2 regions of the Variovorax sp. J2P1-31 genome follow, and region 1 is predicted to be linked to the other one. Evidence: predicted binding sites of a transcription regulator. Region 1 holds the regulator's gene; the other holds the start of a gene.

Region 1 (3,410 bases):
GGGCGCGCACGATCACGAAGTCGCGCAGCGCGATGCGTCGCAGAGCCATCAGCGGTCCAGGTGAAGCGGGGCGCGGGCGCGCGGGGTGGCGGGGGTCATCAGGAACCTCCTTCGTTCCAGTGCAGTTTCTTGCGCAGCGTGTCGAAATAGCTCCAGCCCCGGGGGTGCAGGAAGCGCACGTGGTAGTCGGAGCGGCGCACCACGACCCGGTCGCCGATCTCCACCGAGGCCAGCGATTGCATGTCGAAATTGGCGCTGGCGTCGCGGCCCGAGACGAGCTCGATCGAGATCTCGTCGGCGTCGGGCAGCAGGATCGGCCGGTTCGACAGCGTGTGCGGCGCGATCGGCACCAGCACCCAGCCCGGGATCGAGGGGTGCAGCAGCGGGCCGCCGGCCGAGAGCGAGTAGGCGGTCGAGCCGGTGGGCGACGCGATGATCAGGCCGTCGGCGCGCTGGTTGGCCACGAAATGGTTGCCCACCGAGACGCGCAGCTCGACCATGCCGGAGGTGGCGCCGCGGTTGACCACCACGTCGTTCATCGCGAGCGCGTCGAACACGCAGGCGCCTTCGCGGATCACCTGGGCATGCAGCAGGCTGCGGTGGTCTTCCTCGTACTCGCCGGCCAGCATCGGCACCAGCGTGTCGCGGTAGTTGTCGAGCGGGATGTCGGTGATGAAGCCCAGCCGGCCGCGGTTGATGCCGATCAGCGGCACGCCGTAGGGCGCCAGCTGCCGCGCGATGCCGAGCATGGTCCCGTCGCCGCCGACCACCAGGCCCAGGTCGCACTGCTCGCCGATCTCCTCGACGCTCAGGGCGCTGTAGCGGCCGTGCGTGATCTCGCCGGCCGTGCAGCGCTCGACCGACACCCGGCAACCCTGCGATTCGAGGAAGGCGCCGATGTCCTCCATGACGTCGTCCGGTGCGCCGGCCGGCGTCCCGCGGCCGGGTGCCTGGTATTTGCCAATGAGGGCGACATGCCGGAAGCGGGAGGTCATCAACAAATTACAACACTAAAATCAGACGATGCTGGACGACCGCGCCAAGTTGCTTCTCAAGACGCTTGTCGAGCGCTATATCTCCGACGGGCAACCCGTCGGCTCGCGCACGCTCTCGCACGCCTCGGGGCTGGAGCTGTCGCCCGCGACCATCCGCAACGTGATGTCCGACCTCGAGATGCTCGGGCTCATCACAAGCCCCCACACCTCGGCCGGTCGTATTCCCACGGCGCGCGGCTACCGGCTGTTCGTCGACACCATGCTGACCGCGCAGCGCGAGCAGCTGCCCGCCCAGAGCCTGGCACCCGACCAGCCGCAGAAGGTGATCGCCAACGCGGCCCACCTGCTGTCGAGCCTGTCGCAGTTCGTCGGCGTGGTGCTGGCGCCGCGCCGGACCTCGGTGTTCAAGCAGATCGAATTCCTGCGCCTGTCCGACAAGCGGCTGCTGGTGATCATCGTCTCGCCCGACGGCGACGTGCAGAACCGGGTGATCTTCCCCGACACCGAGTACTCGCAGTCGCAGCTGGTCGAGGCCGCGAACTACATCAACGCGCACTATGCGGGCCTGACGATCGAGCAGGTGCGCGACCGGCTGCAGTCCGAGGTCGAGAAGCTGCGCGGCGAGATCGCCTCGCTGATGCAGGCCGCGATGCAGGCCAGTTCCGAGGTCATGACCGAGTCGCAGGACGACGTGGTGGTGTCCGGCGAGCGCAACCTGCTGGCCGTGACCGATTTCTCCAGCGACATGGGCCAGCTGCGGCGCGCCTTCGACCTGTTCGAGCAGAAGGCGCAGCTGATGCGGCTGCTCGACGTCTCGAGCAAGGCCGAGGGGGTGCGCATCTTCATCGGCGGCGAGAGCCAGGTCGTGCCCTTCGAGGAACTGTCGGTGGTGAGCGCCAATTACGAGGTCGACGGGCAGGTGGTCGGCACGCTGGGCGTGATCGGCCCGACCCGCATGCACTACGACCGGATGATCCAGATCGTCGACATCACCTCGCGGCTGGTGAGCAATGCGCTGAGCCACCGCAAACCCTGAGCCCCGCTCCACTAGAATTCGCCCGCGTGGGCCGTTAGCTCAGTTGGTTAGAGCAGCGGACTCATAATCCGTTGGTCGATGGTTCAAGCCCATCACGGCCTACCACGTCAACCCAGTTATTGCTTATTTGTTTGCTATCAAAAAAGTAGCAGATGAAAGTTTTTCTTGTGTCGTTGCCAGATCATTGCCAGAATTTCGCTGGATGGCGGCAACCAGCTGGGATGCACAGTGAAGACGTGGCGTGTGGAAAGAAGGCCACGTTGAAGAGGTCTGAGGAGCTCCCCGGGCTCCAGGTCACTGCGCCGAGGTTAGAGCGCCTTGATTTTCCTATCCTACCGCGGCTCCATGTATCCGGGCGCCAGTTGCGCGTTGCTCGCGCCATAGAGTGTCAACGGGTCGGGCGAAAGGGTTCACTCGGGTAATACCGCACATCCCGGACAGTTGCGGGGTTCTTGCCACTGAGCCCGTTGGCCAATCGGCGCCGACGGCCCCCCGCTCAATCTGGAACCAGGAGGTACCAAGGCGGGGCAGCGCCTGTCCGTTTCTGCGCGGCCGACAGATGTCACGCCTCCGCTAAAGATTTGCTGCTTAAGCGCCGAAGGCGGCAGGCACGATTCGTTGACATGTTGTAACGTATACGGCCGCGTGGTCAGCAGGGCCCATGCGCGCCAGGCCATGGCCGTCTGGCAAGCCGAAATTCGCCACGAGGATGGCCGCAAAACGAAGGACGCTTCGGATGGCTCGAAAAAAGAACAATGCAGCCGGCGGCGTGCTCGTACTACTCGGGTTCGCCGTCATTGTCTTGATGCAGGTTCCGAAGCAGGTCTGGGCGCTGCTTGGGGGAATCGCCGTCGCCCTTCTAATCGGATTCATCGTCTTTTGGAACAAGGCGAAGAGCAAGCAACTGGCCGAGGAGAACCGTGAGCAGCATCGCTCAGACGGCGGCCGCAAGCTCGCACGGTCGGGCATCGCGAATGCGTTTGGCGGCGCCCGTGCCGAACCAGGAATCGACTTTGACTCGTTTCGAAGCGTGCGGCCGCCTTCGGCAGAAGTGCAACCCTTGAAGAGCACGTCGCTCTCCAAGAATGCTGGCTCCGCATCCACCGCGCGCTGGATTCCCTTCGGAGAAGAGGTGGAGGTCGCAGGGGCGCAACTCGCCGGCGGCCTCATCTACGTCGGTTCCAGACTTGATGCGCCAGTAGGAGGCGTTGACCCTTGCCTCATCGACCCGGCAAAGCCCGTAGAGAAGCACGGAAGCTATGCGCAACGAGACATGGGGTACTGGCCCAGCTATTCGGAAATCTCGCCAGCTGCTCGCCGTGCGTACCTGAACTGGCTGGTTGGAGGTCGTCGTGCTGCAGAGGCGGATGTCGGGTACG
Region 2 (3,410 bases), 430 kb from region 1:
GATGACGGATCTGGTGGGCGGGCAGATCCCAATGATGATCGACACCATCCTCGAACCCATGGAGATGGCCAAGTCCGGCAAGATCCGCATCGTGGCGGTGCCCGGCGACAAGCGCCTCGAGGTGCTGCCCGACGTGCCCACGATCCGCGAATCGGGCTTCGACCTTTCCGCCGAAGGCTTCGTCGGCATCTACGGCCCGCCCGGCCTGCCCCGGGACAAGGTGGAGCGGCTCGACAAGGCCTTGAAGGAGGCGCTGGCTTCGCCCGAGCTGCGCAACCGCATCCAGCAGTACGCGATGTCGCCGGCCTATGCCTCGCCCGAGGCACTGGCACAGCGTCAGGCTGCGGGCCTGGCCAAGTGGGAGGCCCCCATCAAGGCCAGCGGATTCACGGCGGACTGATGAAAACCTTCCACATCGGCTTCCTGGACGCCCTGCGATCGATTCGCAGGGACATCCACGCGCATCCGGAATTCGGATTCGAGGAAACGCGCACATCCAGGCAGGTGGCATCGCTGCTGCAGGCCTGCGGCATGGCGGTGACGACGGGCGTGGGCAAGACAGGCGTGGTCGGCACGCTTCGGCGCGGCACCGCCACGAAGTCGATCATCCTGCGCGCGGACATGGACGCGCTGCGCATCGCCGAGGCGCCTGGGGAGGATCGCCCCCATGCATCGACCCGCAGCGGCTACATGCACGCCTGCGGCCACGACGGACACACGGCCATGCTCCTGGGCGCCGCGCAGATCCTGGCGCAGGAAGGCGGCTTCGATGGCGCGATCCATTTCGTGTTCCAGCCGGCGGAGGAATGGGGCCAGGGCATGCTCGCGATGCTCGAGGACGGCCTGCTCGAACGCTTCCCCGCTGCCGAAGCCTATGCCTTGCACAACGCGCCCGGCCTGCCCATCGGAAGATTCGAGACCTGCAGCGGCGCCTTCAAGTCCGCCGAGGACAACTTCGAGATCCGGATCAGCGGCAAAGGTGTTCACTCGGCCAGGCCGCACCAGGGCCGGGATGCGCTGGTGGCGGCGGCCGCGACCGTCACGGCACTGCAGACCGTCGTCTCCCGGGTGATCCCCCCAAGCGAGATGGCCGTGGTGTCCTGCACCAGCATCCACTCCTCCGGCACCCGCAATGTCAGCAGCGGAGAGGTCGTCATCGACGGGGACTGCCGTTCGTTCAGCCCTGCAGTAAGTCAACTGATCGAGGAAGAACTGACCCGGGTCGCCAGGGGCGTCGCGGACGCGCACGGCTGCACCGCCGAGGTGAAGTACACCCGCGTGTTCGTGCCGACGGTCAACGACGCCGCACTGACCCAGAACGTGAAACGGCTGATGGAGCGCAGCTTTGGCCCCGGCTGCATCGAGGCCGACGCGCCAGCCAACACCGGGTCGGAAGATTTCGGACAACTGCTCAGACGCGTGCCCGGCTGCTATGCCAACCTGGGCAACGGGGACAGCGCATCGCTGCACAACGCGGCCTACGATTTCTGCGACGACGCGCTCCCTTACGGGGTCGGTTTCTTCGTCGCCGTGGCCCGGGATCGCCTGCCAGCGCCCTGAGCGCGCGCGACGAGCTTCGACCCCGGCTACCGCGTCCGGGACCTGCGCTTCCGCGCCATCTTGCGACCTCAAGGCAGACGCCGCGGCAGCGCGCCCTTTCCTTCGGTCTGGCCCGGCCTGCCGGCGGAAATGCGGACGCCTGTCAGGTCCTCGCCCTTGAAACCCCCGCAAAAGCCCTTATCATTAGCACTCGCCAAGACCGAGTGCTAACAACGCGGTTTCCAAGCGATGGGCGATCCGGCCTGTGGCCGACGCCCTCAACAACCCCCGTTTCTATATCCCTCCAGGAGATGCAATGAACCTTCGTCCTTTGGCCGATCGCGTGATCGTCAAGCGTGTTGACAGCGAAACCAAGACCGCCTCCGGCATCGTCATCCCCGACGCAGCCGCCGAGAAGCCCGATCAGGGCGAAGTCCTGGCCGTGGGCCCGGGCAAGCGCAACGACAAGGGTGAACTGATCGCCCTGACCGTCAAGGTCGGCGACCGCGTCGTGTTCGGCAAGTACAGCGGCCAGACCGTCAAGGTCGGCGGCGACGAGCTGCTGGTCATGAAGGAAGACGACCTGTTCGCGGTTGTCGCGAGCTGAGCCTCTCCTTTCCTTCTTTCCATTCATTCAATCCATTCGGAGTAATACAACATGGCAGCAAAAGACGTCGTCTTCGGCGGCGAAGCCCGCGCACGCATGGTCGAGGGTGTGAACATCCTGGCCAACGCAGTCAAAGTGACCCTGGGCCCCAAGGGCCGCAACGTGGTGCTGGAGCGTTCGTTCGGCGCCCCCACGGTGACCAAGGACGGTGTGTCCGTCGCCAAGGAAATCGAACTCAAGGACAAGCTGCAGAACATGGGCGCCCAGCTCGTGAAGGAAGTGGCTTCGAAGACCAGCGACAACGCCGGTGACGGCACCACGACCGCGACGGTCCTGGCACAAGCCATCGTTCGCGAAGGCTTCAAGTACGTGGCCGCCGGCATCAACCCGATGGACCTGAAGCGCGGCATCGACAAGGCCGTGACGGCCCTGGTCGCCGAGCTGAAGAAGGCTTCGAAGCCCACGACCACGTCGAAGGAAATCGCGCAAGTCGGCTCGATCTCGGCCAACAGCGACGAAACCATCGGCAAGCTCATCGCTGACGCGATGGACAAGGTCGGCAAGGAAGGCGTCATCACCGTCGAAGACGGCAAGTCGCTGGACAGCGAACTGGACGTCGTCGAAGGCATGCAATTCGACCGCGGCTACCTGTCGCCCTACTTCATCAACAACCCGGAAAAGCAATCGGCGATTCTGGACAACCCCTTCGTGCTGCTCTACGACAAGAAGATCAGCAACATCCGTGACCTGCTCCCCACGCTGGAACAAGTCGCGAAGTCGGGCCGTCCCCTGCTGATCATTGCCGAAGAAGTCGAAGGCGAAGCCCTGGCGACCCTGGTCGTGAACACGATCCGCGGCATCCTGAAGGTCGTGGCCGTCAAGGCCCCTGGCTTCGGCGACCGCCGCAAGGCCATGTTGGAAGACATCGCCATCCTGACGGGCGGCAAGGTCATCGCCGAAGAAGTGGGCCTGACGCTCGAGAAGGTCACACTGGCCGACCTGGGTCAGGCTGCACGCATCGAAGTGGGCAAGGAAAACACGATCATCATCGACGGCGCTGGCGCTGCCGGTGACATCGAAGCCCGCGTCAAGCAAGTGCGCATCCAGATCGAAGAAGCTTCGAGCGACTACGACCGTGAAAAGCTGCAAGAGCGCGTGGCCAAGCTGGCCGGCGGCGTGGCAGTGATCAAGGTCGGCGCTGCCACCGAAGTCGAAATGAAGGAAAAGAAGGCTCGCGTCGAAGACGCCCTGCACGCCACCCGCG

What was found. The regulator HrcA, encoded in region 1, represses chaperone genes, less so after heat shock. The targets are predictions, from matches to a motif close to TTAGCACTCNNNNNNNNNGAGTGCTAA.
Region 2: a site for HrcA is predicted at 1,744-1,770, ahead of QTI20_RS13280 (co-chaperone GroES). Genes of this name have one in related genera too.

Annotation. Positions count from the first base shown of each region.
Region 1 is NZ_JASZYA010000002.1:37,875-41,284, forward strand. It holds gene recN (DNA repair protein RecN) at 1-49, opposite strand, end outside; gene QTI20_RS11260 (NAD kinase) at 99-995, opposite strand; gene hrcA (heat-inducible transcriptional repressor HrcA) at 1,024-2,031, shown strand; tRNA gene QTI20_RS11270 (tRNA-Ile) at 2,060-2,136, shown strand; gene QTI20_RS11275 (tellurite resistance TerB family protein) at 2,768-3,410, shown strand, end outside.
Region 2 is NZ_JASZYA010000002.1:468,421-471,830, reverse strand. It holds gene QTI20_RS13290 (Bug family tripartite tricarboxylate transporter substrate binding protein) at 1-400, shown strand, start outside; gene QTI20_RS13285 (amidohydrolase) at 400-1,560, shown strand; gene QTI20_RS13280 (co-chaperone GroES) at 1,856-2,146, shown strand; gene groL (chaperonin GroEL) at 2,198-3,410, shown strand, end outside.